Regions from separate parts of the Novosphingobium sp. TK46 genome, predicted to be linked through region 1. Evidence: riboswitches for the same ligand, from Rfam matches in the RefSeq annotation. Region 1 holds a riboswitch; each other region holds the start of a gene.
The links. A riboswitch is a leader RNA that binds a small molecule or an ion and turns the genes downstream of it on or off. The one in region 1 is predicted to bind cobalamin.
Positions count from the first base shown of each region.

Region 2: it holds a riboswitch for cobalamin, as region 1 does, so the genes downstream of both, ACXJ1Z_RS17870 (ferredoxin-like domain-containing protein) here and ACXJ1Z_RS11110 (TonB-dependent receptor) in region 1, are expected to answer to the same signal.
Region 3: it holds a riboswitch for cobalamin, as region 1 does, so the genes downstream of both, ACXJ1Z_RS04395 (HoxN/HupN/NixA family nickel/cobalt transporter) here and ACXJ1Z_RS11110 (TonB-dependent receptor) in region 1, are expected to answer to the same signal.

Region 1 is NZ_CM143963.1:2,317,957-2,328,505, forward strand. It holds gene ACXJ1Z_RS11105 (PepSY domain-containing protein) at 1-309, opposite strand, end outside; gene ACXJ1Z_RS11110 (TonB-dependent receptor) at 296-2,437, opposite strand; cobalamin riboswitch at 2,679-2,934, opposite strand; gene ACXJ1Z_RS11115 (TenA family protein) at 3,196-3,858, shown strand; gene ACXJ1Z_RS11120 (ankyrin repeat domain-containing protein) at 3,964-4,560, opposite strand; gene ACXJ1Z_RS11125 (catalase) at 4,560-6,254, opposite strand; gene ACXJ1Z_RS11130 (histidine kinase dimerization/phospho-acceptor domain-containing protein) at 6,456-7,214, opposite strand; gene ACXJ1Z_RS11135 (response regulator) at 7,204-7,896, opposite strand; gene ACXJ1Z_RS11140 (hypothetical protein) at 8,242-8,808, shown strand; gene ACXJ1Z_RS11145 (hypothetical protein) at 8,888-9,385, shown strand; gene ACXJ1Z_RS11150 (TcfC E-set like domain-containing protein) at 9,396-10,549, shown strand, end outside.
Region 2 is NZ_CM143963.1:3,745,165-3,755,713, reverse strand. It holds gene ACXJ1Z_RS17895 (HAD-IIB family hydrolase) at 1-316, shown strand, start outside; gene ACXJ1Z_RS17890 (glycosyltransferase) at 313-1,461, shown strand; gene ACXJ1Z_RS17885 (glycosyltransferase family 2 protein) at 1,458-2,405, shown strand; gene ACXJ1Z_RS17880 (glycosyltransferase) at 2,402-3,502, shown strand; gene ACXJ1Z_RS17875 (multidrug effflux MFS transporter) at 3,813-5,039, shown strand; cobalamin riboswitch at 5,113-5,343, shown strand; gene ACXJ1Z_RS17870 (ferredoxin-like domain-containing protein) at 5,596-6,726, shown strand; gene ACXJ1Z_RS17865 (precorrin-8X methylmutase) at 6,726-7,355, shown strand; gene ACXJ1Z_RS17860 (precorrin-2 C(20)-methyltransferase) at 7,352-8,104, shown strand; gene cobJ (precorrin-3B C(17)-methyltransferase) at 8,101-8,853, shown strand; gene ACXJ1Z_RS17850 (cobalt-precorrin-6A reductase) at 8,829-9,578, opposite strand; gene cbiE (precorrin-6y C5,15-methyltransferase (decarboxylating) subunit CbiE) at 9,577-10,549, shown strand, end outside.
Region 3 is NZ_CM143963.1:944,389-954,937, reverse strand. It holds gene bluB (5,6-dimethylbenzimidazole synthase) at 1-205, opposite strand, end outside; gene cobO (cob(I)yrinic acid a,c-diamide adenosyltransferase) at 208-816, opposite strand; gene cobN (cobaltochelatase subunit CobN) at 809-4,564, opposite strand; gene cobW (cobalamin biosynthesis protein CobW) at 4,564-5,613, opposite strand; cobalamin riboswitch at 5,819-6,060, opposite strand; cobalamin riboswitch at 6,196-6,439, shown strand; gene ACXJ1Z_RS04395 (HoxN/HupN/NixA family nickel/cobalt transporter) at 6,697-7,716, shown strand; gene ACXJ1Z_RS04390 (hypothetical protein) at 7,764-7,958, opposite strand; gene ACXJ1Z_RS04385 (MlaA family lipoprotein) at 8,250-9,281, shown strand; gene ACXJ1Z_RS04380 (Ros/MucR family transcriptional regulator) at 9,444-9,950, shown strand; gene ACXJ1Z_RS04375 (GreA/GreB family elongation factor) at 10,022-10,495, shown strand.

The sequences.
Region 1 (10,549 bases):
GGGTTCGATGCGCCATACCGGCGAAGCGTCGCGCATCTCGAGGGCCATTGACCGCGGCAGGCCGGTGCCTGCCTGCTCCAGCGCGGCGAGCGGTTGAACGTTCACCCGCAGCCAATCGATGGCATCCTGACCTCTCGCCGTCTCCCGCGCCGTCAGCGACGGAAAAGGGACGTAGATCATCACCAGTCCAGACAGCAGCCAGGTGGCGAACAAGAGGCAGGACGCGATGCCGATCCAGCGGTGGACAAGATAGAGCCAGCGCTTGATCCTGTGACCCGGCGCTTGAGCCTTGCCCTTAGAAGCGGCCACGAAGCGCGACCTCTACCGAGCGGGGGCGGCCGAGGATCCACTGTTCATTGTTGTAGGCCGAGATCGCATATCGTTCGTCGAACAGATTGAGCCCACGCAGATCGATCGCGACGTTCTTAGTCACGGCATAGGAGATCCCGGCATCGATCACGGTATAGCCCGGGATGCGGAAAGCGTTTGCCGTGTCGGTATACCGCCGACCCACATAGCGCAGCCCGGTTTGCGCGCGCAGCCCGCGATCGCCCTGCCACGTCAGCCACAGATTGCCCGCACGCTCGGGAACATCGAAGGGTGTGTTCCCGGATAGATCGACGTTGCCGCTCAGGAAGCTCTTGTACTCGGCGTCGAGTATCGTCCCGTTGGCCTCTATCCCGAAGCCGCCGGCGAGGAGAAGCGAAAGCGAGGCTTCGATGCCCTGGGACGCCTGCTTGCCGATCTGCTCGATCGGACCGTTCGTCACCCTTTGCGCCGCCAGCCCCTTTTTCACGATCCGGTAGGCGGCAAACGTCGCCGATCCGCGACCATCGAGAAAACTGGCCTTGATGCCGGCCTCGATCTGATCGCCTTTGGCATTCGTGAACAGGAACTGTGCCGCGTTCGTGGTAAAAGTGGTCAGCGTGCCGATCGGATCGACGCCGGTCGCGTATTGGCCATAGATCGAGATCGTGGGGCTCGGCTGATAGACCGCGCCGATGCGCCAGGTGAAATCGGTGAACTTCTTCTGCGCGACGCCACCCGGAAACGCGTTGGCCGTGCCCGAGATCACGCCATCGGTATAGACGAAGTTGCGGCGCTTCACGCAATCCTCTTCATAGCGAAACCCGGCGATCAGCGAGAGCCGGCTGTTCAGCTTGAGCCGGTCCTCACCGAAGATCGCCCATTCGCGGGTGCGCGTGCGGTAACGGGGGAGGGTCTGGTCTCGACTTGCGAGAAAGCCGGGATCGAAGTCGAAGGGATCGACCTCGTCCGTGTAAGTCGAGAAGTCGAAGTTGTGCGCGTAATCATGCTTGATGTAATTGGCATCGAAGCCGAGCACCAGGTCATTCGCCATCGCGCCGCTCAGCGGTGTCTTGATCGCGACCGTGCCCTGGTTGCCGACTTGTTGGCTGTCATGGATGATCCCGACGTTGTCTGCGCGATAGACGTTCCCCGGCGTCCCGCTGCCCAGACCGTTCCGGCAATCGCCGTCAGCCTCGATGAAGCAATACAGGTCCAGCGAGTACCACGTCCGCTTCGTATCCATGCGATACGTCGCGTTCGAAAAGGTGATCGCGTCGTTCGCGGACCATTCGATCGTCAGCGTCTCGCGGTCGTCGAGGTAGCGGATCGTGGCGTCCGATACCTCGTAGTTGCGGTGGCGAAGGCGGTCGTCGATGCGGCCTGCGACCAGCGGCGTACCCCAATACCGCATCGGTTCCTTGCGCGCGTAGTCCGCGCGTAGCGAGATCGACAATTCGTCGGTAGGCGTGAAGGCAAGCGCCGCGCCAAGCGCGAAGGACTTGCTGCGACCGCGATCCACATAGCCGTCGGACCGGCGATAACTTGCATCGATCCGGTAGCCAAGGACATCGCCGAGCGGTCCACCGGCACCGGCGGCGAGTTGCGCTGTGTTCTGGGATCCGTAGCTTGCCTGAAGGTCTATCACCTGCCGATCGGACGGTTTTTTGCTGATGACATTGATCGCACCGCCGAGTGCGCCTTGCCCGTAGAGCACCGAGGCCGGGCCGGTCAGAACCTCGATACGATCCACGTTCCACGGATCGCTCGGGAACGTGACGGTGCCGTTCAGGGGGAACTGGCGGACCCCATCGACCAGTTGCAGGACCGATCCCTGGCCCGCAAATCCCCGGGCCGCCAGTGCCGTGCCGCCGTCGCCCTGGTTCGAGGCGTTGGTTATGCCCGGCGCGCGCGATACCGCCTCGGCGACGGTAAGATCGCCGCGCATCCGAATTGCGTCGCCATCCACCGTCGACACGCTGGCTGGCATATCGAGCGGTGTCAGCCCGAGCCGGCTGCCGGTCTGGGTGGGTAGATTGAGCCCCAGACCTGCCTGACCGACGACGAGAATGTCCTCGGCTTCCGTCTGCTCCGACCCTGCTCGATCCTCTGCCACGGCAACGCCGGGCATGCCCGAAAGCGAAGTGGCCAGAACGAGTGTCTTCCATCCAGCGTGATTACGATAATTCCTGCACATGACGATTTACCCCCGGCGCCGAGCGACATCCGACGGGGGCCTCCGCACGATCTGCGGACGACGGTGTGCCGAACGGACGCGCAGACGCCCGGCGCAAACGCCGTTGCGGTCCCCGCCGCATCTTCGTCGCTCAGACGGAGTTCACCGTGCCGCGGCCATCCCCTGGGCCATAGGCAAGAGCGACCAGACGCCGGCAGGTCTCCTGGCTCGCGGGTCATCGCTTGATGCACGGCCTTCCCAGGCCTCGCTCGATTTAGCGTCCGACCCAGTGGCTGGCGGCGTGGCTTTCTGCCCACGCCACACATGTACATCGCGCTCGCCGCTTACAGTTGCAGGGACAGCCTCGGCTTCGGATGCCCGACATCGCTGTCGATCACCTTCACCGCGTTCCCTTTTAATCCTCTTTCGAGGAACCGGCGCGATCAGTATCCCGGCCGTTCATGGAACGAGCAGGACGGCCGCCCGATAGCTAGCGTCCGTCGTATCCGCAAGCCCGCAGTGTGTTGCCGGCCGGCGAACTCGGGACGGCTGCCGAACGAAAACGTGGACAGCAAAACAGACAGGGGGACACCGTATGTTGAAGCGCCTATTGCCGGTGCTCCTCGGCTGCCGGGCCGGGCTTCATCTCGTTCACGTCTGCAAGGAGGCTGTTCGCGACGGCGGTCCGGGCAACTTCAACCAAGGATCACTCAATGAGCTTTTGCGATGCGATGTGGGATGAGGTCGCTTCGATCCGGCGTGCTATCCTGGCGCAGCCGTTCCTGTCCGAACTCGCCGCAGGAACGCTGCCCGTCTCCAGCTTTCAGCACTATATCGTGCAAGATAGCCTGTACCTTTCAGAATACGCCCGCGTCCTCGCGATCGCTGCGGCTCGCGCGCCGACCGCGGCGGGCAGGCTCGAGTTTTCGGATGGCGCCAAAGTTGCCGTGCAGGTCGAGGAAGTCCTCCACCAGTCGTTCTTCGCGCGCTTCGAAGTGACTCCCGCAGTTGCGGGCATGACCGAACCCAGCCCGGTTTGCCTGGGCTATACCAGCTACCTTGCCAGCCTGGCGGCAACCCGCAGCTATGAGGAGCTGATCGCCGGCATCCTCCCATGCTTCTGGGTGTATTGGGAAGTGGGATGCCACATCAAGCCGATCGCGGTGCAAGCGAACACATACGACGCATGGATCGACACGTACGCCGACCCCGCGTTCGGCGAGGCGACAGGCAGAGTGCGTGCGCTGGTGGATGCGGCGGCGAGCACCGCGTCGCCCGGCACCGTTGCGGCGATGGCCAAGGCGTTCCGAACAGCCACCCGCTACGAATGGATGTTCTGGGATTCAGCCTATCACCAGATCGGATGGCCGATCTGATCCCGGCGCGATCGCAACGGTGATCCTCGCGCCTTGCGTTCGCGGCTACGCCGGTCGGCATACCGGCAGGCGCCGCGCCCGGCCGAGCGAAAACGGTGCTGCCCGTTACGGCGTATCCAACTTTCGGGCCACGGATTGATTGCCTTGCGCGTCCGCGACGCTGGCGGCGGAGCGGCCCGAGCTGTCCACGAGCGCCTTGTCGGCGCCGGCTTCGATAAGCATGTCGATCTGCGCAGCGCGGCCGAACAGCGACGCCATCATGAGTGCCGTCTGCCCAGCTTTGTTGCGTGCGTTGACGTCGCACTTTTCTTTAAGCAGGCGCGCGGCAATCCGGTCGTCACCCTTGAATGCGACGCCCATCTGCGCGGTGTTGCCCTGGTTGAGGTCCGGCTTGCAGGCGTCCGCGCCAGCCTTGATCAACGCTTCGACGGCACCCCCCTGACCGTCGTAGGCGGCCAGGATCAGCGGTGTGAAGCCGCGCGAATCGTACCCGTTCACGTCGGCGCCATTGCGCACCAGCACGGGGATCAGGTCCGCCCGGCCCAGCTTGGCCGCTTCGAACAGCAACTCCTGCCGCCGCGCGGGCGAGGGCAGGGTTGCCGCCTGTTGAGAGCGAGCCTGTCCGGTCGGCGCCTTCTCCGTAGCCCCGGTGGCTGGAGCCGGGGCAGTGGCGAGGGCGGTCGCGATAAGCAGGGCAAACATCACTGCTTGCCCTCGTAGCGGGCGGGGAGGGCCGTCTTGTACTCGCTGATGGCCCGGGCAACTTCGTCCATCGGCACGTCGACGGCTTGTGCCAGTTGGCTACCCAGATCCTTGTCGGCCTGCGCGAAGTAGCTGACCATCACCACCTTGGTACGCATGGAAGTGACCACGCCCAGATCTCCGGCCAGGTTCTTCACGAGGTCGGCCTTGTCCGCCGCGCTCAAGGAGCGGTAGAATTGACCCGCCTGGTCGAATGGCTCGGTCTTGGAGATCGGCGCCGTCTGCGCGATCGCGTCGATCCTGGTCGGGGTCGGCGCGTAAGCCGGGTTCACCGTCTTGCCCTGCGTGACCGACGGAAAGTAGTTCACGTCGACCTTGCCGGTCTTCTCGGCGGCATCCAACTGCCCATCCTGGTTATTGTTGACGACCGCTACTCGCGGGCGGTTTACCGGAAGGTCCATCACGTTGGCGCCGATGCGATAGCGCTGCGTGTCGGAATACGAGAAGAGCCGACCCTGCAGCATGCGATCGGGCGAAGCCTCGATACCGGGCACCAGATTGGCGGGGGCGAAGGCCGATTGCTCGGTCCAGCGGAAGAAGTTGTCGGGCACCTGGTTCAGCGTCATCTCGCCGATCTTGCGGAACGGTACGTTCAACCACTCCTTGGTGTCATCGAACGCGTTGTATGGCAGCTTGCCGATCTGCTGGGGTGTCAGGGTCTGGATCATGAGATCCCAGGTTGGGTTCTCGCCCGCCGCGATCGCTCCATAGAGATCGTCTGTCAGGTAATTGAACGGAGCCTTGTTGGCGGTATCGCCATTCAGGTTCTTCACGCCCTGGCGGCTGATCCAGCGAAACTTGGCGAAGACGACCTTGCCGTCCTGGTTCACCAGCTTGAACGCGTGGACTCCGTTGCCGTCCATCGTGCGATATGAAGCCGGGGTGCCAAGGTTCGAGTACACGTGGACCAGCATGTTGGTCGCCTCGGGCGTGCCGGAGAAGAATTCGAACAGGCGGTTCGGATCCTGCTTGTTGGTCACCGGCGAAGGCTTGAGCGAGTGGATCATGTCCGGGAACTGGATCGCGTCACGGATGAAGAAGATCGGCAGGTTGTTGCCCACCAGATCCCAGTTACCCTGGTCCGTGTAGAACTTCACCGCAAAGCCGCGCGGATCGCGCAAGCCCTCGGGCGAGCCGGAGGGGTGGATCACTGTGGAGAACCGCACGAAGACCGGCGTCTCCTTGCCACTGGCGAACAGCGAAGCCGTCGTTACATCGGACAAGCCTGCGGTGGCGCGGAAAACACCGAGCGCACCGGTGCCGCGCGCGTGGACGACACGCTCGGGAATGCGCTCGCGATCGAAACGGGCGAGCTTTTCGAGCAGGGTGGTGTCTTCCAGCAGCACCGGACCATTATCGCCGGCGGCAAGCGAGTTGCGGTTCGAGCCGATGGGCGCGCCATTATCGCGGGTCATCTGCGGCGCACCGGCGGCGCGAGCACCGCCCTGTGCGTCGACCGTGTTTTCGACGCCCGCCTGCGCCGCGGCGGGCTTGTATGCGGCGATCGGTTCGGCGACGGTGGTCATGCGGTTCTCGACCTGCGTGGCTTCCGCCGTACCGCCAGTCTGCGCATAAGCCGTCAGCGGGATCACCGACATGGCAGTGGCGAGGGCAAGCTTATCGAACCGTGTCATGCGTCTTCTCCGTGTTCTTCTGATCATGGCGGAGCAGGCGTGGGCCAGCCAGCGACCTTGACCACTGTCAGTGATCGGAAAAGATCGTTCATCTTGGCGCAAGGTTGCAGGAACCTGGCACGACTTTCAAAAATTGGCGGAGCAATGATCCCCAAGGCGTATCGCGCCCGGCTTGCGCTGCGACGAGCGTTGAAGCCTGCCCTAGGCCGCTGGTAGGGTCACGACGATCTGCAAATCGTCGTTGCAGAAACCCTGTCGGCTCACGGCCACGCTGCCGCCGTGCGCGTGGATAAGGGACAAGGCCAATGCCGGCCTTAGCCCGATCTCCCAGGGATCTTCGCAACTGACCGCGAGCGCCGCACAGCCATCGTCGCGCGCTTCCAACCGAAGGGACAGTACGGCGGCTTGCGTAGGGCCGGTTCGTCTTGCCCGCCGCGCCACGATCGATTCACCGGCCGAGCGCAGCAGCAACAGCAACGCTTGCGAAAGGCGGACAGGATCGCAGCGGATCTCGGAAGCCGCGCATGTCACCACCAGCCGAATCTGCGTTTCGGCAGCCTCGATTCTGACGATACGCGTCGCGTGTTCGATGATCCGCGATGCCTCGACCGTGCGCAGGTCCAGAGTCAGATTGCCGGCCTGTGCCTTTGCCAGCGCGCCGAGATCGTCGACGATCCGCATCAACTGATCGATCTGCGTCAGCAAGCGGTCGCACTCACCGGATGCGGGATCGATGATGCCGTCCTTCAAGCCGTGCAGCCGACCTTTGACGATGGTAAGCGGTGTGCGCAATTCGTGCGCCAAACCGGATACGAAGACGTCGGGACGTCGTCGAGGATCAGGCTGGGACTGTGATTGCGCCGCGTAGTCGTGATTCGACGGGCACGGCCCGCTCATCGCCGGAACCGCGGGGCGCGTCGCGAACGGCTCGTAGCCATGCGCGGCACGATCAATCGCCAAGCCACAGGCGGTAACCGACCCCGCGCACGGGCTCGATGATATCCTTGCAGCCGACGCTGACGAGTTTCTGTCGTAATTTCGACAAATGGCTGTCGATGACGCGATCGAAGGCTTCGCTGCCGGGCGCGGCGGCTTCCAGCAACTCCGCTCGCGAGAACGCGCGGCGCGGATAGCGGGCCATGTGGGCCAGGATATCGAACTCGGTGGGGGTCAGGTTCAGGCGGCGATTCGCGTGTTCGCCATCGACACAGCTCACCAGTCGAGCCTCGAGATCGATGCTCAGCGGTCCGCAGGACAGCCGCTTGGGCTCACGTTCCCCATTCGCGCGGCGCAACACCGCGCGAATGCGCTCGATCACCTCGGCGGGATTGAACGGCTTGACCACATAATCGTCGGCACCGATCCGGAACGACGAAAGTTTCGAGACGTCGTCGCCTTGCGCGGTAAGCATGATGACTGGCGTCCCAGAGCGACGACGGATAGCCGCCAGTACGTCCAACCCATCGCCCCCGGGCAGACCGATGTCGAGCAGCACCAGATCAGGCGCGTTCTGACCATGGATCATGATCGCCTCCGACACCGAAGTGGCGCGCAGAACCTGCATTTCGGCCCGCTCGATGTAAGCGACCAGCAGATCCGCGATCTCCCGCTCGTCCTCGACGACCAATATCTTAGCTACCATTATCGCACCTCACCGCGCCCCGATGGCTCAACTCGATGGAGGTCTTGTGGAGGTGGCCCCTCCAACGCAAGCGCTGCGACCATTTCAGCCTGAGCCATGCGGGCAGGGATGTCTGAATCCAGGCGGTTTCCGCATCAGCGCCAAGCCTTAAACCCGGCGCAATACCGCTGTTCATGCGGATGCAGCCGCTTCGATCACGATGATACAGCCGAAGCGATTGCAAAACAAAGCCTCGCTATTCGACAACGAAAAGGACTCGTTAACGATGAGTTTCTAAGATTTGCATCACATTATAGCGGCATTTCACGAACAACGGGCCGGATGTCTAAAATAAGGTATTTAAGTATGACTACTTATACTGATAAGCCGCTTCGCCGCCTCGTCAGCAGCATGGTCGCTATCGGCAGTCTGGTCAGTTGCTTCTCCGCCAACGCCGCCACCCAAGGCGCTATTGGCGCGACATCCACAGGTACCGTCACCATCAACGCGACGATCAACAGTCTGGTCCAGATATCCGATCTGAACGACATCACGTTTTCGGGTCTGACTGGTGGCGCGACCGCGCAGCAGACCGACAACATCTGCGTCTGGAGCAACACCGCCAGCAAAAGCTACACGATCAAGGCCACCGGCAACGGTACGACCAGCGCCTTCACTCTGGCCAGCGGCGCCAACGCGGCGATCCCTTATTCGGTGGCGTGGGCCAACACCGCGGGCGCCACCTCGGGAACCGCACTGACCACGAACGTCACCTCCGCCGCTTTCACCAGCACGGCGGTGGCACCGCTGTGCGGACTTGGCGCGAGCCCGACGTCAACCCTGCTCGTCTCGATCGGCGCTACCGATCAGGCGGCGATGGTCGCGAATGCCGCTTATGCGGGCGTGCTGACCTTGCTCGTCACGCCCCAGTAACCGGAAACGGGCGCTCGCAGCGCCGGTTCGGCGCGGGGCAGCGGGAGATGGGCATACACCGGCCTTGGGGGACAAGATCATGCCACCGCGGATAGTCCGTGCGATAGGCTGGGCCCTCAGCATCGCCGGGCTATTCAGCCCTCAGGCATCAGCATGGGCGCAGAACGTCCAGATCGGTTCGCTGACCGATATGTCGTTCGGCACCGTTGCCTCGGTAACCGCAAACCAGACGATGTCGCAAACGCTGTGCGTCTTCACTTCCACCGGGAACTACACCGTCCGAGCCACTGGCTCCGGGCCTTCGAACGCCTTCACGCTGGGCAATCTGGCAAACAGCGCGGCACAGATGCCGTACACCGTGCAGTGGGCATCATTGGGATCGCAGACGTCCGGCACCCCCCTGACCGCGGGCCAGGGCACCCGGTTCACCCCCAATCCGCTGAACCTGCTCTGTTCGTTCGGCAGCCTTCTTGCGGGGGCCGCCAGCCTCGTCGTCACGCTCCCCGCCGCCAGCCTCAGCGCGGCGCAGTCCGGCAATTACACCGGGACGCTGACGCTGCTGATATCGCCTAACTGACCGGCGTACGATGAAGCGTCGGCCCTTTCTTGAAGCCGCCTGCCACGCGGCAGGGCTCGTCCTTGCCATCGCATCGAGCGCAAACGCCTGCGGTGCGCAGGAGACCGCTATTGCGCAGCGGCACAAGAGCGCGATGCAGGTTGCCGCGCCCGAGGGGTTCGAAGTGTTGCTTGCCCCGCAAGAGGTCGTCGTCGACGTCTTCATGAACGATAGCCGGGTGGGCGAGGCGCTTGCCGTCGTACAAGGCGGGCACTTCCGCTTCGTCGATCCCCGCAAGCTCGTGGACAGTCTTCCCGAGATCAACGACCGGCCGCGCGTGCTGGCGGCGCTCGCGGTGTCCGACCTGGATACCCATGGCGAGGCTGTATGCCGGCCCGGTGCGGACGCAGCCTGTGCGCGGCCTACCCCCGACGTCGCCGCCATCGTCTATGACGGCGCGCGCTATCGCGTCGATATCGTCATCAATCCGCGCTATCTCACCGTGCGCGCCGCGGTGCGGATGCAGAACCTTCCGCAACCCTCCTCCGCGCCGGGGGTGGTAAACTTCCTTTCCGCCACCGCGTCTGGCGGTGGAAGCCTGCCGGTGCAGTACTTCGTGCAGAACAATGCCGTCCTGGGCATCGGCACCGGTCGCATCCGCGCCAACATCCAGCAGGCCAGCTACTCCGGGTTCCAGACCGACACGTTCGTGGGAGAGCTTGATCGGCCCGGCCTGCGATTTCGCGCCGGTGCTTTCTGGGTGCCGGGCGACATGCTGATCGATCGCATCAAGGTCCTGGGCGGTGGCATCTCGACGCAGTTCGACACCCGGCTGGATCGCGATCAGTTGATGGGCAGCCCGCTGATCATCTTTCTGGAACAGCGCTCCCGCGTCGATATCCTGGTAAACGGCAATATCATGTCCTCCCAGGCATACGATGCGGGCAATCAGGCATTGGACACCGCAGGGCTTCCCAGCGGCTCCTATACGCTGATCCTGCGCATCACGACGGCGGCAGGGCAGGTCCGCGAAGAACGACGCTTCTTCTCGCGAAACCCCGCGATGGCGGTTCAGGGCCATGACGCCTATTTCCTTTATGCCGGCGCGTTCGTACGCGACAGCGAGGGTATCGTCGGCGATGTGACGCACACGCCGCTGTTTCAGGCTGGCTGGGCCCGGCGCCT
Region 2 (10,549 bases), 1.4 Mb from region 1:
CTTCTCGCACGATCGGCTGATCGACGTCCTTTCGCCAGCGGGAGGCAAGGCGGCCGCTATCGCCCATTATGCGCGGCTTTCAGGTCTAACCCTCGCGCAGTGCGTTGCGGCCGGCGACAGCGGAAACGATGCCGACATGCTGGCCGCTTGCGGTTCGGCGATCGTGGTCGGCAATGCGAGCCGTGAACTGGACGGTTTGCTACGGCGTGATGGCTTGTACCGCGCGACTGCCTCGCATGCCGGCGGGGTCCTGGAAGGGCTCGCCCGGCTTGGCTTGGTGTCGCCAGCGTTTTCGACCGTGTGCGAGGCGGCATGAGGCGTCCATTCGGCTACTTCGTCCATCACCAGGGCCGGGGCCACGCGGAACGTTGCGCCGCGATCGCCCGCGCGCTGCCTCCTGAACGCCCCGTCACGATCTTCAGCGCGCGCGATGACATCTTTCCATCGCTGCCCGATCATGTCGAGATCGTGCGACTGCCATCGTTGTTCGAGCCTACCGGGCGAGAAGCCGGGTCGATGGACTGGGTGGGAACGCCTGAGACGCTGCACTGCGCGCCCTTGGGCTGGCCGGGCATAAGGCATGCTATGGCAACCATCACCAAGTGGTTCGACAAGGCCGACCCCGCGTTGATGATCTGCGACGTATCGGCGGAAATCGCACAGCTAGCCCGCATTTGCTCGGTTCCACACGTGAAGGTGCTGCAACATGGTGATCGCAGCGATCCCGGCCATCGCGCGGCCTATGATGGTGCCGCCGGCTTGCTTGCACCGTTCCACGAACAACTTGCTCAGCCAGACTGGGATGCCGACATGCGTGCCAGGACCTGCTTCGCAGGGGGGCTGGGCGTCGATGTGCGCGTGCCCGAACGCGATGTAGCACGCCAGCGTATCGGCGTATCCAGCACTGATCGGATGATCCTAGTCCTGTCCGGCGGTGGAGGGGAGGGCTTTGCTCAAGCCCCGCTGGGCGTCGGTGCTCGGACGACGCCCGGCACGCGGTGGATCACCATCGGCAAGGTCCAGCGCGATTGGCACGCGACCGAGCCCGCGAACATCGAGCATCGTGGATGGGTGGACAATGCCGCGGATTATATCGCCGCCGCCGACCTCGTCATAGCATCGACGGGCAACACGACCTGTCAGCAGATCCTGGCTTCAAGCCGGCCATGGCTGGCGGTGCCGGAGTGGCGATATTTCGACGAGCAGCACCACAAGGCTGCGGCGCTGGCGGCGGCCGGCCTCGCCTGCGTACAACCGCACCTGCCATCATCCGCGCATGGCTGGTCGGCGGCATTGGAGCAAGCATTCGCCAGCCACTTGCCAGCTCGCCAGCGTGACATGATCGACGATGCGCCGGCGCTGCGCGCGGCGACCTGGCTCGAGAATCTTGCCCATCGACTGTGGGACTCGCCTGTCCCGAATTCACCCTTACCCCTGCCCAAGGAGCCCGCCCTGCCATGACCACGATATCCGCTGTCACCTTGGCAAAGGGCCGTGCCGATCATCTGGCCAACGTGGTGATCGGCTTGTCGCGGCAGACCGAGCTGCCGACCGAACTGATCGTGGCGGTCATGCAACCGGAACGCTACGAACTGCCCGAAGCGCCTTTCCCGATCCGTCAGATCATGGTGGCGGGCGAGGAACTGCCACTGGCGGCGGCACGCAACCGCGCTGCGCACGAGGCCTCCGGCGATATCCTCGTCTTCCTGGACATGGATTGCATTCCCGCTCCCGAGTTGATCGCCGACTACTCCGGCTTCATGACGGGATTCGACGGTCTTCTGATGGGCGAGGTGCTCTACCTTCCCGGGGGTGCGACACAGGGTGACTGGAATAGCGACGCGTTCGCGAAAGTGGCGGTAAAGCACTCGGATCGTCGGGGCCCACCGCCAGATGGGATCGAGATATGCCAGGACTATCGCTGCTTCTGGTCGCTCAACTTCGCGATGCGGCGGGCGACGTTCCTGAACGTTGGCGGATTTGACGAACGCTACTTTGGCTATGGCGGCGAGGACACCGATTTCGGCAAGACGCTGAGCAAGGCCGGCGTGCCGATCGCGTGGGCAAAGGGTGGTCTGGCGTATCACCAGTATCACCCGCACCACATGCCGCCGGTGCACCATCTCGAAAGCGTGGTGCGCAATGCTCAGTTGTTCGAAGCCAAGTGGGGCTATCGGACGATGGGGCATTGGCTGCACGCCTTCAAGCTGATGGGCTTGATCGAGGATTTGCCCGGCCATCCCGTGCGCATCCTGCGTGCCCCGGGCGAAGAAGACCTTGCCCTGACCGGTCAGCAAAGCCACCAACCTTACGCCAATACCGCGCGGGTGCTGCGCTGGCTGGAAGCGAACGTCGTGCCTTCGACCGCCACCGCGCCCACCAGAAAGGACGCGGTGGCTGCGTGAAGATCGCGATCCTTGGCCACGTTCGCCAGCGGATCTCCGAGCCGTTCGCCGGTGGGATGGAGGCGCACTGCTGGCACTTGGCCAAGGGCTTGCAGGATCGCGGGCATGAGGTGACGCTGTTCGCCTCGGGCGACAGCGATCCACGCTTCGAAATCGACGCGGTGGTCGACACGCATTACGAAGCTACCTTTCCATGGGCGGAGCATCGCGGATCCGCTCCGCTGATCGCGCACCTGGACGCCGGCTATGCTGACGCGTGTGACCGCATCGCCGGCGGTGGGTTCGACGTGGTACACAACAACAGCCTTCACCGGTTCCCGCTGGAGCAGCGGCGCACGGCGATCGTGCCCACCGTCACCTCGCTTCATGTGCCGCCGTATGATGCTCTGCACTGGTTCGTCTCGGCGAGCCCGTCGCCGCGACATCGCTTGACAGTTACCTCCGCCCGCCAGTTGCAGGCCTGGTGGCCGCAAGGTGCTCCCGCGCAGGCCACGGTGCTGCATAACGGGATCGATCCGGCAAAGTGGCCCTTCGTCGCGCGCGGTAACGCCGAGGCTGTATGGTGCGGTCGCATGACACCGAACAAGGGGCCGCATCTGGCAGCGCGCGCTGCGCGGCAGGCTGGCATCGATCTCACGCTTTATGGTAGCATCGAAGACGGCGATTACTGGCAGGCCGAAGTCGTGCCCCTGCTTGGTCCGCATGTGCGGTACGGTGGCCATCTGTCAGGCGAGCGCCTTGCTGCGGAACTTGGCCGTGCATCGCTGTTCCTCTTCACCCCATGCTGGGACGAGCCGTTCGGATTGGTCGCCGCCGAGGCGATGGCTTGCGGCCTGCCGGTGGCAGCGTTCGACATGGGCGCCGCATGCGAGGTGATCGGGGAGGCGGGCGTTTTCGCACCGGCAGGAGATGTCGATGCGCTGGCGGCTGCCATCGCTCCGGCCATGGCAATTTCGCGCAGCACGCCGCGCGATCGCGTGCTGCGCTTGTTTACCAGGGACCGGTGGCTGAATCGCTGCGAGGAACTCTATCGCGAAGTCTCTAGAACGATAACGACACCGGCTGTCACGACCGTGGAAATGGCGGACGTGCGGTAGGGGTCGCGAGATGCTTAAGGCGACGATTGATCCATCGTATCGGCCCCGCATTCCGCCACGAAACATGAGATGGTCCGCAAAGAGTATTGATATTCCACGCAAGAAGAAACTTTACGGTATGGTGAAGCGTCTATCCGCATGTCGGCTGCGCCGGCACCGTGCGCTTGATCGACTGGTGATCAGCATGGGGTGATCCGTGCCTGCAAGCGTCATGCTGTGCATGCTATGGCCGATCAGCCGGGCTCCGGACGGGAGCGCTGAGCCGGGTCGATTGCGCACTATGCCGAAGCGAACAATGAGTAGAACGACAATGAAGCCGCAACACGCCTCCTCGGGAATGTACCCGCGCGAGTTCATCATTTTCATAGCCGCATTGATGGCCGTGAACGCGCTGGGCGTGGACTTGATGTTGCCCGCCCTTGCTCAGATCGGTCGCGAGCTGGCAGTGACCGCGGCCAATCACCGGCAGTGGGTGGTGATGGTTTACATGCTTGGCTTCGGCACCGGCCAGCTTGTGTATGGCCCGCTCGCCGATCGTTTCGGACGACGTCCGGTGCTTATTGCCACGCTGATCGGATTTGTCGCAGCCAGCGTCTTTGCGGCAAGTTCGGCGACGTTCGAAGCGTTGCTGAGTGCGCGGTTGCTGCAGGGTCTGATGTCCGCGTCAACTCGGGTCCTGGCCGTCGCGATCGTACGCGATGGCTCGTCCGGGCGACAGATGGCGCGGACGATGTCGGTTGCGCAGATGATCTTCTTCCTCGTGCCGATCCTGGCGCCAACCCTGGGCCAGGCACTGCTTACGATCGGACCCTGGCGGTTCATCTTCTATGCGCTGGGCGGCTTTGCGGCCTTCGTACTCGCGTGGACGCTGCTGCGGTTGAAGGAGACTTTGCCGGATGCCGGGCGGGTTGCGATTTCGCTGGCGAACCTGCGATCGAGCTATCGACTTACGCTCACCAATCGATTCTCGATCGGCTATGCGATCGCCGCGTCGCTGACGTTCGGGGGCATCATCGCCTTCGTCTCATCGGCGCAGCAGATTTTCGTCGATGAATTCGGTGCCGGGGAGCGCTTTACGATCCTTTTCGCGATCTGTGCCGGGGCGATGGGCTTGGCGTCGTTCGCGAACAGTCAGCTGGTCGAGCGCCTCGGCACCCGGTGGATTTCGCAAGCCGCGGTACTTTGCCTCATCGCGCTTTCGATCATCCACGTCGGCATCATCGCGACCGGGTCCGAGACGTTGTTGAGCTATATGGTGCTGCAGGCCTCGAGCATGACCTGTATCGGCCTGTGCGGTTCGAATTTCGGGTCGATGGCGATGGAGCCGGTCGGGCATATCGCCGGGACGGCATCATCGGTGCAGGGGTTCATCACCAGCATCGGCGCCGTGCTGGTCGGGTTTGCGATCGGCCAGTCGTATTCCGGTACCACGCTGCCTCTCGCGGTCGGTTACCTGAGCATCGGCGTGGCGGTGCTGGTGATCATCTACTTCGTCGAAAAGGGCCGGCTGTTCCATCCCCTCGAAGCTCCGGCCTGAGCCTACGACAAGAGCCATTGGCTTGGCGCTCGGTTTGGTCTAGGCGCTTCGCCGAAGTGCGGGGCTAGCCCTGTGTTTTGTTGATCGCGCCGGTGCCCCCGCAAGGGGCTTAATCGGGAATGCGGTGAGGGGGCTTGCCTCCAACTCCGCGGCTGTCCCTGCAACTGTAAGCGGATAGCGCGATGCGCAAGCTCTCCACGTTGGAAGAGCAGCCACTGGACGAGGCGCGTGCGCTTTGTCTGGGAAGGCGCGCATCAAGCTGTGACCCGTGAGCCAGGAGACCTGCCGGCGCACCGGTCGCTCTTGCCTGATCCAGGGGATGGTCATGGCACGGTAACTCTCCGTCTGAGCGACGAAGCTGTGCGGCTGGGGCTGCATGGTCGCGCGGGTTTCGGGTGCCTTGGCATGCCCGCCCGTCGTCGCGCGCCGACCGGTTCTGCCGGCAAGCCCCCGCCATCGTCGCCGTAGGTGTGTGGAGGTTGCCGGTGTTCATGTCGTGCAGGGTTCCGCCAAGCGTGTCGCCTGCGTTTGCAGCCCACGGGCGGCGTAAAGCGCGGTGAGCGACTTTGCGATCAAGGGATGGTGCCCTGATGCCTGGCACCCGATGATGGCGGGCGATGGCCTGCTGGTCCGGATCAAACCGCCGCTTGGCGTGCTGACGCGCGAGCAGGTTCTGTCTGTGTGCGAGGCGGCGCAGGCACACGGCAGCGGCGCGATCGATCTGACCCGGCGCGCCAACCTGCAGCTTCGCGGCATCGGCGCGGAGGGCTGGGCCGCCATGATCGAACGACTGCTGGCCGGCGCACTGATAGATCGCGACCCGATCCGCGAGACCCGTCGCAACGTCATGGTCGCACCTGATTGGCGGGCAGGCGACGACACGCACCGCATCGCCAGCGAATTGCTCGGACGGCTCGATGAGCTACCCGACCTGCCGGGCAAGATGGGGTTCGTCATCGACGCCGGAGCAACCTGCACCCTGCGCGAAGAGCCGGGTGATTTTCGTATCGAGCGCGGGGAGGGCGGCCAACTTATTCTGAGAGCAGATGGTCGGGATCACGGCATTGTCATCGCGGAGGGGCAGGAAGTCGCTGCACTCTTTGCCCTGACGAGATGGTTCGTGGCGAGCGGCGGCGCGGCGGCGGGACGCATGGCAAGACACGATCCAGTGCTTCCCGCCTGGGCCACCGGAAACATCGCCCCATCGCGCCAGCGTCAGCCTATTGCGCCAGGCCATCACGAGCTGGGCAGTGCCTATGGTTTGGCCTTCGGACGTATCCAGGCCGATGAACTCGCAGCAGCTATCACACAATCGTCGGCAGTGGCGGTCCGCTTCACGCCTTGGCGCGTCGTTTTGTTGGAGGGTGTTTCGATCGGAGCCATAGCGGGTCTGTTGGACGATCCGCACGATCCGCTGCTCCATGTCGATGCCTGTCCCGGGGCACCAAGCTGTCCGCAAGCTACCGTGGTCACGCGGGATCTTGCGCGCCGTTTGGCCCCGCTCGTCGCAGGACGGCTGCACGTGTCGGGTTGCGGCAAGGGTTGCGCGCGGCCGGGGCCGGCGGACATCACCGTGACCGGTCGCGATGGACGTTACGACCTTGCCACCCAGGCGCGTGCCGGAGCGCCCCCCTCCCACACGGCACTCACCCAAGATGAAATCCTGCGCCAGTTCGGAGCTTCCTGATGCCGCATGTCTATGAAACCGATGGCGCCGCGATCTATCGCAAGTCCTTCGCCATGATCCGAGCCGAGGCCGAACTGGCTCGCTTCGACAAGGACGAGGAGCCTGTCGCGGTGCGGATGATCCACGCCGCCGGGATGGTGGAGCTTGGCCCCCATATCCGTTTCTCGCCGGGTTTTGGGGTGGCGGCGCGGACCGCATTGAACGCCGGGGCGCCGATACTGTGCGATGCGCGCATGGTGTCAGAGGGGATAACCCGCGGCCGGCTTCCCGCGGGCAATCCGATCGTATGCACGCTGCATGATATCCAGGTGCCGGACATGGCGCGTCGGATGAGCAACACCCGCTCGGCCGCCGCGCTGGAGTTATGGCGCCCGCATCTCGGCGGCGCGGTGGTGGCCATCGGCAATGCGCCGACCGCACTGTTCCATTTGCTCAACATGCTGGAGGATCCCGCTTGTCCTCGGCCGGCAGCGATCGTCGGCTGTCCGGTCGGCTTCGTCGGTGCGGTTGAATCGAAAGCCGCCTTGTGGGCGAAGCAACCGGTGCCTTGCTGCATCGTCGAGGGACGGCTTGGCGGCAGCGCCATCACCGTCGCCGCCATCAACGCGCTGGCGAGCCGCGCCGAATGAGCCTGGTCTCTCTTGCCCCTTCCGTGCCTTGCGGAACGATACACGGTGTTGGTCTGGGGCCCGGCGCGCCCGACCTGCTGAGCGTGCGGGCCGATCGGCTGGTTCGTGGCGCTCGCCACGTCGCCTACTTTCGCAAGGCTGGCCGGCCCGGACAAGCCCGTCGTATTGCGGAAGGCATGCTGCGTGCGGACGTGGTCGAGATCGCGATGGAGTATCCAGTCACGACCGAGATCCCGCTGACCGATCCGCGCTACAACGCGCAACTTTCGGCGTTCTACACTGAGAGTACCGAGCGGATCGCGGCGCTTGCCCGCGCCGGCGATGACGTCGTCGTACTGTGTGAGGGCGATCCGTTCTTCTACGGCTCGTTCATGCACCTGCACTCGCGATTGTCGGGCGTGGTGCCGGTCAACGTGGTGCCGGGCATCACCGGCATGGCGGGCGCGTGGAACGCGACAGGGGTGCCGATTACCTGGGGCGACGACGTGCTGACAGTCGCCATGGCTACCTTGCCCGAAGACGAGCTGGTTCGCCGTATCCGCGATACCGATGCTCTGGTAGTGATGAAGATCGGTCGTAACCTACCCAAACTTCGTCGCGCCGTCGCCGCTGCCGGGCGTGAACAGGCCGCCTGGCTGGTCGAGCACGCGGCGATGCCCAACCAACGCGTCACTCCGCTGATAGAGGCAGAAAACGTCACGCCTTACTTCTCGATCCTGCTAATCCATGGGCAGGGGCGCCGGCCATGATTCCCGGCTGGCTAGCCATTGCCGGCTTGGGACCGGGAGATGATGCCCTGGTGACGCCGCAAGTCAGCACGGCGCTGGCAGAGGCGACCGACGTCATCGGCTATATTCCTTACGTGGCGCGGGTTCCCGCGCGCGAGGGGCTGACACTTCACCCATCGGATAACCGCGTCGAACTCGATCGCGCCACCCATGCGCTGCGGCTGGCGGCCCAGGGGCGCCGCGTGGTGGTGGTGTCTTCGGGCGATCCCGGCGTCTTCGCGATGGCGTCCGCGGTGTTCGAGGCGCTCGAAGCAGGGGACGCGGCTTGGCGGGAACTGGACATCTGGGTGCTACCCGGCATTACCGCCATGCTTGCCGCCAGCGCGCGGGCCGGGGCACCTCTGGGTCATGATTTTTGCGCTATCAACCTGTCGGACAACCTCAAGCCGTGGGCGCTGATCGAGAAACGACTGCGGCTGGCGGCCGAAGCCGACTTCGCGATGGCGTTCTACAATCCACGCTCGAAAGCTCGGCCCGAAGGATTTTCGCGCGTGCTGGATGTGCTGCGCGAAGCGTGCGGTCAGGATCGCCCGATCCTGTTCGCCCGGGCGGTGACCACGCCGGACGAGGAGTTGCGCGTGACGACGCTAGGCGCGGCACTGCCCGAAATGGCGGACATGCGCACGATGGTCATCGTCGGCTCCAGCCAGACCCGGATCATCGAACGTGTGACAGGTCCAATCCTTTACACTCCGCGTTCGGCTTCATGACCCAGCCAATTGAGCACGTCTCGCGGATCGTGAACTACGTGGCGCGGCGGCAGCATAGGCCGCTGGATCATCAGCACCGGCAGGCCAAGGCGGCGGGCGGCGATCAGCTTTGCCTCGGCGCCTCTGCCGCCTGCATTCTTGCAGACCACCAGTTCGACGCCATGGTCGCGCATCAGCTGCTCGTCTCCTTCGGCGGTAAATGGTCCGCGATCCACCACCAGTGTATGGCGCGGGAGTTTTGGTGGCTGGACGGGCCAATCGACGAACCGCAGCAAATAGTGATGCTGTGGCTGACAGGCGAAAGCCTCGACGTGCATGCGCCCCAGCGCCAGCATCACCCGCAGCGGCGGCTTGGCGAGCGCGGCGGCGGCATCGGCAATGCTGGGTACATGGGTCCAACGATCGCCGGCTACCGGCTCCCAGCCCGGACGGGTCAACGCGATGTGCGAAATGCCGGCAAGTTTCGCCGCCTCGACGGCGCTCACACTCATCGTCGCGGCGAAGGGATGCGTCGCGTCCACCAGGTGTGTCACGCGGTGAGACCGCAGATAGTGGACCAGCCCTTCAACGCCGCCAAATCCGCCGATCCTGATGGGAACGGGTTGCGCGCGCGGAGCTTCGGTCCGTCCGGCGTAGCTCAACGTCGCCACGATGCCGCAGGCGGCGAACAGCTGCGCCAGCGCACTGGCTTCGGTCGTACCGCCCAGCAAAAGGACGTTCGGCATGGCTGACACGGCATCTTCGGCATGGCTGACGATCATCGGCGTGGGAGAGGATGGCGCCGAAGGTTTGTCAATCGCAAGCAAGATTGCTCTGGCAGCGGCCGAGCTCATCATTGGGCCGGCGCGGCACCTCGCGCTGTTGCCCGCATTGTCCTGTCCGGTCATCGAGTGGCCGGTGCCGTTCGCCGATGGCCTGCCCATGCTCATGGAGCGCCGTGGCCGGCGCGTCGTCATGCTGGCATCGGGAGATCCGTTCTGGTTCGGCGCCGGAACCAGCGTGACGCGACATCTGAAACTGGGCGAGTGGATCGCTCATCCTTCGCCATCGACGTTCTCGCTCGTGGCCGCGCGGCTGGGCTGGGCGGTGCAGGACGTATCGTGCCTGGGGCTTCACGCCGCGCCCTTGCAGCGGCTGCGCCCCGAACTTTGCCCCGGACGACGTGCGATCGTACTGCTGCGCGATGGCGAGGCGGTCGCGACTTTGGCCCGTTATCTGACCGAGCAGGGCTTCGGCGCATCGACGTTGCATGTGCACGAGGCGCTGGGCGGCCCGCGCGAGCGTATGCGCAGCGTCAAGGCGGCAGCCTTCGTATGGGGCGACGTCGCTCATCCGGTCGCGGTGGGTATCGACTGCGCCGGTGAAGGTGATGTTCTTCCACGCAGCGCCGGACGCGCAGACGGCTGGTTCGCATCCGACGGTCAGATCACCAAGCGTCCGGTGAGGGCGCTCACGCTTTCGGCATTGGCGCCACGTGCGGGCGAACTGCTATGGGATATCGGCGCGGGGTCGGGGTCGATCGCCATCGAATGGCTGCTGAGCCATCCCGCGAACCGCGCCTGTGCGATCGAAGCGGACCCATCCCGTGCCGATCGCGCCCGGGCAAACGCCGCCGCACTCGGCGTCGATCGCCTTGAGATACTCAACGCCCGCATGCCCGATGGCTTGCCCGATGGTCCGCTACCCGATGCGGTGT
Region 3 (10,549 bases), 1.4 Mb from region 1:
ACGCCTCGCGCAGTTCGCTCGAGCGCACGCGAACGAACCGCCATGGCTGCGAATTGCCCACCGATGGTGCGGTCTGCGCTGTCTTCAGCAGGGCGATCACCAGATCCTCGGATACCGGATCGGCACGGAAGTGGCGCACGTCGCGCCGCCACGCCAGCAGCGTGGCGAGGTCATCGCGAAACTCCGGACCGAAATGCGGCGCCATCGTCAGTATTCGACGCCCGCTTGTGCCTTTACGCCCTGCTCGCGGAAGGGGTGCTTGACCATAGTCATCTCGGTGACGAGGTCCGCCATCTCGATCAGGGCTTCGGGCGCGTTGCGGCCGGTGACGACGACGTGCTTCATCTCGTCCTTGGCCTCTAGCACCGCCAGCACTTCGTCCAGCGGCAGGTAGTCGTAGCGCAGGACGATGTTCAGTTCATCGGCCAACACCATGGCATAGGCGGGATCGGCGATCATCCGCTTGACCTCTTCCCAGGCGGCGCGGGCGGTGGCGATGTCGCGGGTGCGATCCTGCGTGTCCCAGGTGAAGCCTTCGCCCATCGGCTTGAACTCGACTTGCTCGGGGAAGGCGTCGAACACGACCTTTTCGCCGGTTTCCCAGGCGCCTTTGACAAACTGCACCACGCCCACCTTCTTGCCGTGGCCGATCGCGCGCAGGACCATGCCGAGCGCGGCGGTGGTCTTGCCCTTGCCCTTGCCGGTGTGGACGATCAGCAGGCCTTTTTCGATCGTCTTGCCGGCCACGATCCGGTCGTGCGCGGCCTGCTTCTTCTTCATCTTTTCGGCGTGGCGTTCGTCGGTACGTTCAACCATGGTCTTGTCCTGCCAATTGCGTTGCTAGGGAGGCGAGCACTACGCCCGCGCTGTTGGATCTGGGGCGCCACAGCCCGCGTTCGAGCGCTTCGGCAAGGCGTGCAGCGGTTTCGCGCAAGGCGGCGGGATTGGCCTCTGCCATGAACGCGCGCACCGCCTCGTCCTCGATGAAGGCGGCGTAGACCATGTCGAAGTGGTGGTCCTTTACCGCGTGGGTGGTGGCAGCGAAGGCGAAGAGATAGTCGACCGATGCGGCGATCTCGAACGCGCCCTTGTAGCCGTGACGCATGACGCCGGCGATCCACTTGGGATTGGTGACACGCGCACGCACGACGCGGCCGATCTCGTCCTCCAGCGTGCGCACGACCGGGCGTTCGGGGCGGCTGTGGTCGTTGTGGTAGGACAGCGGCGCGGCGCCCTTCAGGTGTTCGACCGCTGCGGCGATGCCGCCTTCGAACTGATAGTAGTCGTCGCTGTCGAGCAGGTCGTGCTCGCGGTTGTCCTGATTCTGGACCACGGCGTCCACTTGCGACAGGCGCGCCGCGAACAGGTCACGCTCGGCCTCGCCCTCGACCCCGGCGCCATAGGCGTAGCTGCCCCAGTCGAGATAGATCTGGGCCAGATCGGCGCGTTCGTGCCACAGCTTTTCGTCGATCATCGCCTGCAGGCCGGCGCCGTATGCGCCGGGCTTCGACCCGAACACGCGGTTGCCGGCGCGGCGCGCGGCGGTTTCGGCGCTCTCGCCCCGGTCGAGCAGGTCGGCGGTCTCGGCGCGATGCCGCGCGGCGGCGGGATTGTCCTCGTCGGTTTCCTCCAGCGCCATGATCGTGCGCGCGGCGCTGTCGATCAGGTTCATCTGTTCGGGAAACGCATCGCGAAAGAAGCCCGACACCCGCAAGGTCACGTCCACGCGCGGGCGGCCGAGTTCGGCCAGGGTGATGACCTCGAACCCGGTGACACGCCCCGAGCTCCATTCCCAGCGCGGCCGCACGCCCATCAGCGCGAGAGCCTGCGCGATGTCGTCGCCACCGGTGCGCATGTTGGCGGTGCCCCATGCCGACAGGGCCATCGCCTGCGGATATTCGCCCTCGCGCTGAAGATAGTCGTCGACCAGCAGTTGCGCCGAGCGCGAGCCCAGATCCCAGGCCACGGCGGTCGGGATCGCGCGGGTATCGACGGAGTAGAAGTTGCGTCCCGTCGGCAGCACGTCGGGTCGTCCCCGGGTCGGAGCGCCCGAAGGACCGGGCATGATGAAGCGGCCATCGAGACCGGCGAGCAGCGCGGTACTTTCGGCTTGGCCGCACTGCGCAACGCGGGGCGCAAGATTGGAAGCGATCTCGGCCATGACGGCCGCCGTGCGCTCACCGATGGCGTGGTGCACCGTGCCTTCGACCAAGGCGGCGGCGAGCAGTTCGAGCCGCTCCACCGTGTCGCCCAGGGTACGCCAGGGATCGTCGGACACGGCCTGCAACAGCGCGGGCCGCGCACCGTCGCACGGATCGGCCATCCGGCAGTCCAGCGGGTCGAACCCGAACCCGAGATCCTCCGCCATCGCCCGCAGCAGCGAGGCCTGCCCGGGCCGATCATAGCCGCGCGGGGTCCGGGCGAGGGCGACCAGCAGATCGCGCTCCAGCCGACCGGTGGGCGAGCGGCCGAAGATGTGCAGCCCGTCGCGGATCTGCATCTCCTTCAACTCGCAAAGGTAGTTGTCGATCGCGGACAGCGCATCGTCGCCGTCCCCGCTGGCACCGGCGTCCTTGTCCAGCCCTTGGCTTCGCGCCAGATCGATGATGTCGCGGCGCAGGCGGTCCAAACGGCGCGGATCCATACCGGCGGCGAGGTAGTATTCATCCACCAGCGCTTCGAGCTGCTTGAGCGGTCCGTAGCTTTCCGCGCGGGTAAGCGGCGGGGTCAGGTGGTCGATCACCACGGCGGATATGCGCCGCTTGGCCTGGCTGCCTTCGCCGGGATCGTTGACGATGAAGGGATAAAGCTGGGGCACCGGGCCCGCGCAGATCTCGGGAAAGCATTCGGCGGACAGCGACAGGGCTTTGCCGGGCAGCCATTCGAGATTGCCGTGCTTGCCGACATGCACGACCGCATGCGTGGCGAAGTGCCGGTTCAGCCAGACGTGGAACGCCAGGTAACCGTGCGGTGGCGGCAGCGCGGGGTCATGGTACGTCGCCTTGGGATCGACGTTGTAACCGCGCGCCGGCTGCACCGCGACCACGACGTTGCCGAAGCGGTGTACGGGCAAGCGGAACGTGCCGTCGCGGATGAACGGATCGTCCTGCGGCTCTCCCCAGCGCGCAAGCATGGCATCGCGCGCGGCAAGCGGGATTGCGGCGAAGGCTGCGCGATAGTCCTCCAGCGGCAGCGCGATCTCGCCCGGTCGGTCGCGCGAAGCCGGGGCATTGGTCACCCCACCCGTCATCCGTTGCATGAGCGCGGCGCCGTCCAGCGGGGCATCGCCGACGTCGTAGCCCGCAGCGCGCAGGCTCGCCAGGATCGAGGCAGCGCTGGCCGGGGTATCGAGGCCGACGCCGTTGCCGATGCGGCCATCGCGGTTGGGATAGTTGGCCAGGACCAGCGCCACCCGGCGCGTCGCGGCGGGGGTCCGTCGCAATCGGGCCCACCCGGCGGCGAGATCGGCGACGAAGGCGACGCGATCGGGCGCGACCCGTGGCACGACGATGCCGCACTGCGTCACTTCGTCGAACCGCTGCGCCGCCTTGAATGCGACGGCGCGGGTGAACACGCGACCGTCGATCTCGGGCAGGGCGACGTTCATCGCCAGGTCGCGCGGCCCCAGGCCTCTAGCGGCGGCGCGCCAGTCGGCTTCCTCGACCCCGGCGAACGCCACTTGCAGGATCGGGCAATCGCCGCGTTCGAGCACGCCGGGATTGCGTGGCTCGGATGAGGACGAGGCCGCGAAACTGGTGGCGTTGACGATCACGTCGGGCGCTACTTCGGCGATGAAGCTGCCCAGCCACTCGAGCACGAACGGCTCGCGCAAGGCCCGGACATAGACCGGTGCGACGTTGAAGCCACGTTCCCCCAGCGCTGCGACCATCGCATCGATGGCCTCCAGCGTGGCCGCGATCATCAGCGCGCGGTAGAACACCAGCACGGCGACCGGCGCACCCGGCTTCCAGCGCGCTTTCAGATCGGCAAGGCCGGGGCGGTCGAGCCCGGCGATGTAAAGCCCGGCGTCGGCCACCGGCACCGGATCGTCGGGCGCGCCGCAATCGCGACCGATCGCGCGCGCGGCGGTGCGCAGGAACGCCAGCGCGTTCGCGATACCCCCTTGTCGCATGTATTCGCGCAGGCGGCCCACTACCGGCTCGGGCAGAGTGCCGGCCAGATCGAGCGCCGGGTCGATCTCTCGCCCCTCGGCCAGCGCGGCGAAGGCGATCCCCTTGGTGCGCGCGAGGCCGGCGATCTCGTCGATACCGTAGGGCCAGTAGCTCTTGCCCCCCAGCAGCACGACGCAGACGAACTTTGCGTGCGCGATCACCTTCTCGACGTACAGGTCGACCGAGTAGGGGTGCTTGAGCTGCAGCAGGTTGGCAAGGCGCACGCTCGGCGCGCCCGGCTCGGCTTGGGCGAGCGTGGCCGCAGCCTTGGCGAAGCAGGCCAGCTCGCTGTCCGCGACCGTCAGGATCACGATATCGCCAGGTGACTGGTCGAGATCGATCGCCTCCTCGCCGTTGGAGATCGTGCCGGGGGTGGCGGACAGCAGGTGCATCAGGCGGTGACGGCTCCGAGCAGGCCGGCAAGGCCCGCTTCGATCGCTTCGCGGTCGAGGCCCTTTTGCCCGATCACCACCAGCTGCGTGCGGCGTTGCTCGGCAGGCGCCCAGGCGCGGTCGTAGAAGTGCTGGATGCGCGGGCCGACCGCCTGCACCACCAGGCGGCTCGACTTGCCGGCGACGGCGACCATGCCCTTGATGCGCAGCACGTCGTGCCGCGCGATCAGCGTGCCCATCGTCGCGACCAGCGCGTCGAGGTCCGCCACTTCGGCGCCGGACAGGACGAAGCTGTCGAAGTCGTCGTGATCGTGGTCGTCGTCCAGTCCGTCGATATGCGAGGGACGCGAGTCAAGATCGTCCTCGGCGGCGGCGGTGATGCCCAGCAGGGCGGCGATATCGACGGCGCCGTGATCCGCGCGGACGATCTTGACGCCGGGGCGGATCTCGGCGGCGACTTGCGCTTCCACCCGGGCCAGCGCCGCTGCGTCGACCAGATCGGTCTTGTTGAGCACGACCATGTCGGCGCAGCCCAGCTGCTCTTCGAACAGTTCCTCGAGCGGGCTATCGTGATCGAGGTTTGGATCGGCGGCGCGGGCGGCGGCGAGCGCCACCTCGTCCGTGGCGAAACGACCGGCGGCGACCGCGTCTGCATCGATCAGCGCGATCACGCCGTCGACGGTGGAACGGGTGCGGATGTCCGGCCACTGGAACGCCTTGACCAGCGGCTTGGGCAGGGCGAGGCCCGAGGTCTCGATGATGATGTGCTCGGGCGGATTGGGCCGGTCGAGCAGCTTCATCATCGTCGGCAGGAAATCATCCGCGACGGTGCAGCAGATGCAGCCGTTGGCCAGTTCGACGATGTCGTCCTCGGGACAGGCGTCGTCGTTGCAGCCCCGGACCAGTTCGCCGTCGACGCCGACATCGCCGAATTCGTTGATGATCAGCGCCAGGCGACGGCCGCCCGCATGGGTCAGCAGGTGGCGGATCAGCGTGGTCTTTCCGGCTCCCAGGAAGCCGGTGATGACGGTGGTGGGTACTTTGCTCAAGACGATCATCCTTGCGCGCCGGCGACGTTGCGCGACACGGGGCAGGCCGAGCTTGCGCAGTGGCATGGCTCGACGGGCGGCACGCGCGGGCGGGCAGGCGCGAAAGCACCCGGCGCGACCATGCCGCTGCGGCCCCGGGCCGCGTTGCATGTCGTCGCTCAGACGGAAAGTTCATCCGTGCCTTGGCCAACCCCTGGACCACGGCAAGAGCGACCAGACGCCGGCAGGTCTCCTGGCTTGCGGGTCGTCACACGATGCACGCCTTCCCAGGCCTCGCATGTCGCAGCGTCCGGCCCAGTGGCTGCCTTTCCCGGTCTGGGGAAAGACGATGTGCATCGCGCTCGCCGCTTACAGTTGCAGGGACAGCCACGGAGTTGAGGAGCCCGGCCCCTCTCACCGCATTCCCGTTTAAGCCTCTTGCGAGGCACCGGCGCGATCTACGTCCCCACGATGGCAGGCCACCTTGGGGACAATCGGGCGATACCGGCACCGAGCCGCCGGGGCAAGGCGGGAGTTGCGCGCGTCGTCCCTTGCGCGGTCCCTTGCGCCCGCATAAGGATGAGTGGCCCGGTCGCGAAATCGGCAGGGCAAGATCGCGCCGGTGTCCCGAAAGGGGCTTAATAGGGAATGCGGTGCGGAAGGGTTTTCCTTTCAACTCCGCGGCTGTCCCTGCAACTGTAAGCGGTGAGCGCGATGCATACGCTGGCGGCCAAGACGGCACGCCGGCAGCCACTGGGCCGGACGCTGCGACATGCGAGGCCTGGGAAGGCCATGCATCAAGCCTTGACCCGTGAGCCAGGAGACCTGCCGGCGTCTGGTCGCTCTTGCCGTGGTCCAGGGGTTGGCCAAGGCACGGAAAATGACTCCGTCTGAGCGACGCAACGTGCGGCGGGGGCCGCACCGGCATCGGTGTGCCGGGCGCTGACTGGCGTCCGTTCGGTACGCACGATCCGGCCGTTCGCACGGAGGCCCCTTGCCAGGATCGCTGACGCCGACGGGGTTGGACAGGGATATGCAACAGGCGCAGGTAAGGCCGGTCGCGAGCGATGCGGGCCGGGCAGTCGCTTCGATATGGGCTTGGGCATGACGCCGGCGACCATGACCTTGCGCGGACGCGTCACCGTGCTGTTCGTGCTGCTGGTCGGCGCGAACCTGTTGGCGTGGGGCTGGGCGCTGAGCGCGTTCCACGGCAACACGCTGATGCTGGGCACTGCGCTGCTCGCCTGGAGCCTGGGGCTGCGTCATGCGGTGGACGCCGACCATATCGCCGCTATCGACAACGTCACGCGCAAGCTGATGCAGGATGGCCAGCGACCGATCACGGTGGGGCTGTGGTTCGCCATCGGTCACTCGGCGATCGTCCTGATCGCGGCGACCACCATCGCGCTGGCCGCTACCACCCTGACCGACTTCGAGGCGATCGGTGCGAAAGGGGGCGTGATCGCGACGATCGTGTCGGCGGGCTTCCTGTTCGCCATCGCCATCATGAACCTGGCGATCCTGCGCGGTCTGTGGACGCGTTTCCAGCATGTGCGGAAAGGAGGCTCGCACACGCAAGAGGATCTCGACATGCTGCTGGCGGGCGGCGGGGTGATCGCACGCGTGCTGCGACCGTTGTTCCGGCTGGTCCGTCGCAGCTGGCACATGGCGCCGCTGGGGTTCCTCTTCGGCCTGGGCTTCGACACCGCGACCGAAGTCGCGATTCTGGGTCTGTCCGGCGCGCATGCCGCCGATGGCGTATCATTGGGCACGGTCCTCGTGTTCCCGGCGCTGTTCGCGGTGGGGATGGCGCTGGTCGACACGATGGATGGCGTCATCATGCTGGGCGCGTACGAGTGGGCCTTCGTCAAGCCGATCCGCAAGCTGTACTACAACCTGACCATCACCGCGATTTCGGCGCTGGTGGCATTGGTGATCGGCTCGATCCAGACGGTGGCGTTGCTGGGTGAAAAGCTGGGCCTTACCGGCGGCGTATGGACCCAGGCAGGCGTGTTGTCGGCCCAGTTCAATACGCTGGGTTTCCTGATCATCGGCCTGTTCATCGCCTGCTGGCTGGTCAGCTACGTCGTGTACCGATGGAGCGGGCTGGACGGCGATGCATGACATAGGCCCGCCTTGGGTTTTCCCGCGTTGCAGGCAGGGCTTGCCCCCTATGGTGTCTGCGCATGCTCCAGGCGTGAAGCCGGCACGGTGTTTCGTGCGATCTGTTCGATGAAGTTCGCACGCGCCTCGTAGATCGCGGCAAGTTGCAGCTGGCCGTCGCGATCATGCCCGCTGATCGCCAATGCCGCGTTGGTACGGTGCCGTTCCGCCTGCTCCAGATACTGCTCGGACGATTGCGGCATTGTCTGGATCCCTGGAGCGAACCCGGCTGTGGCTCGACACCCTTTCGTCGGGATCAGGTGCCTTGCCCGCAATGGCACGGTTGAACCATGTCATTGGTATTTTTGCTTGATTGCACACGGGCCGCCGCTCAACGGCGCGGCGCGCAGGGTCGTCATCGCCGCTTGTCGAGAACCTCCATCGCATGGCGTCACCGATCGCGAATCTTCTGTCCTACAAAGTCGTAAACGGGCATGTCGCGATCTGCCGCAATTCGAGGGGAAGAAGCGCGGCCAACAGGATGATGGGCGCTGATGTTGATTTTGACGAGTGCGGTGCTGCTTGCGGTCGGACCGCTGGAGCCGCCGCAGACGACGCACGCTTGGGTCGGCGCCGCGAGCCTTGCATCGTCCGTACCGGCTTCTTCGTCGGAGCCGCTGGCCCAAGATCCGTCGCGCGTTCCCGCGCCACCGCCGACCATCGTGCTCCCGCCGCTGCCGACAGAGCCGAATGCCCCCTCGGTGCCGGTATCGCCGGTAGCGGTGCCGCCGGGCGAGAATACGCGGACAGGCGATATCGTCGTCGCCGGGCGCAAGGACACGCCGGGCGATCCCCTGCGAGCGGTAAACGCCGAAGCGTTCGCGATCACCCAGAAAGTCGACGACGCGGTGATGGGTCCTGCGGCACGGACATACAAGGAAACCGTTCCGCGTGTCGCGCGCAAGGGCATTCACAACTTCCTGTACAATCTTCGCGAGCCGATCGTATTCCTGAACTACATGCTTCAGCTCAAGCCGGGCAAAGCGGTGGAAACGGCGGGGCGTTTCGCGATCAATTCGACCATCGGCGTCGCCGGGTTCGTCGACGTGGCCAAGCGCAAGCCATTTCGTCTGCCCCGACGCTCCAACGGCTTTGCCAATACGCTGGGATACTATGGCGTGCGGAACGGGCCGTTCCTGTTCCTGCCGATCGTCGGTCCGACAACCGTGCGCGATCTGTTCGGCGGTGCGATCGACCGGCTGGTCCTGCCGGTCGGCGTGGGCAGCCCGTTCACCAGCCTGACGTATTCGGTGCCGGCCGGCGTACTCGGCGCGCTCGACCATCGTTCCGAATTCGACAAGACGCTGAAGGATCTGCACGCCAATTCGCCCGATCCATACGCCGCGACCCGCGCGTTCTATCTAAGCCGGCGGCAGGCCGAGATCGATGAGTTGCATGGACGCGGAACCGGTGATCCCGCGGGTATGACGGGGCCGCCGCCAAGCGTTCGACCGTTCGTGCCCGAGGGCCTGGCACCGGAAGTAAAAGACACTTCGCCGTCGGAACCGCCCGCCCAACTCGATTGAACATCGCCGGCGCAATGCAATCTATAATCCGGCCCGATGCGGATTCATTCTACAATGCCGTGCCGGATGTGAACAAAACGGCCCTTGATTGATTGTTAAGCACGCTTGCCGAATGAGATTGCGGCGCTTACGTGGTTTTGCCCTTTGCTGGAGATTGTTGAATTGGCTGATAACGACAACCTGCTCGAGATGACGTCCGATATCGTCACTGCCATGTTGAGCAATAACAGCGTCCCCAGTGACCAACTTCCCTCGCTGATCACGTCGGTGTATTCCGCACTTTCAAGTCTTGGACAGGAAGCGCCCGCTACGGCGGAAGAGGAAAAGCCGACGCCGGCAGTAACCGCGCGCCGCAGCCTGGCTGATCCGAATGTTCTTATCAGCATGATCGATGGCAAGCCGTACAGCAGCCTGAAGCGGCACGTCGCCGGCCACGGCTATACGCCGGAAAGCTATCGCGAAGCGTTCGGGCTCAAGCCGGACTATCCGATGGTCGCGCCAGGTTACAGCGAGCGTCGTCGTGACATCGCCAAGAAGCTTGGCCTTGGTCGCAAGGCTGCCGCAGCGCCCACGCCGGAAGCTGTCGCCGCTCCCGAACCCGCGCCGCAGAAGAAGGCGCGCAAGCCGCGCAAGACCGAGGCCGTTCAAAAGGAACCAGCGGGCGAATAGTCCCGGAAAAAGGCGACATTTCCGGCGGTCGAGACGCCGCCGGTGACGACGCTTGAGGATCCAGTCCAGCCATGAGTGTCGCCTTTCGCCGCGAGGGGGATGATGAGCATCTCGAACCCAAGTTCGAGTTGCCGCTCCCACCGGGCCCCAACATCGTCACCGCCCGCGGGTTGTCGCTGATCGACGCGAAGGTGGCCGAGCTTGAAGCCGCTCTGTCGGCTCTTGCGGACGAGGCCGAGATCAAGGCTGCCAGACGAGAGCTGCGCTATTGGCGCACCCGTCTGGCGACGGCCCGGCTGATGGATCCGCCGGACGGTTCATGCGTCGCGTTCGGCGTGCACGTCACCCTGGCGCTGAACGGCAAACGGCAAAGCTTCACCATCGTCGGTGACGACGAGGCAGCGCCGCAGTCGGGTTTGCTGGCGTATTCCGCTCCGCTTTGCCGGGCGATCATGGACGCGGAAGTCGGTGATCGGGTCGCCTTTGCGAACAAGGCCGATGCGATAGAGATCCTTGCGATCGAGCCGGCCATGGATGGCGGGTGACGCACGATGCCGGGCAGGCATGCCCGCACCGATTCTCGATGGGTAAAGCTTTCG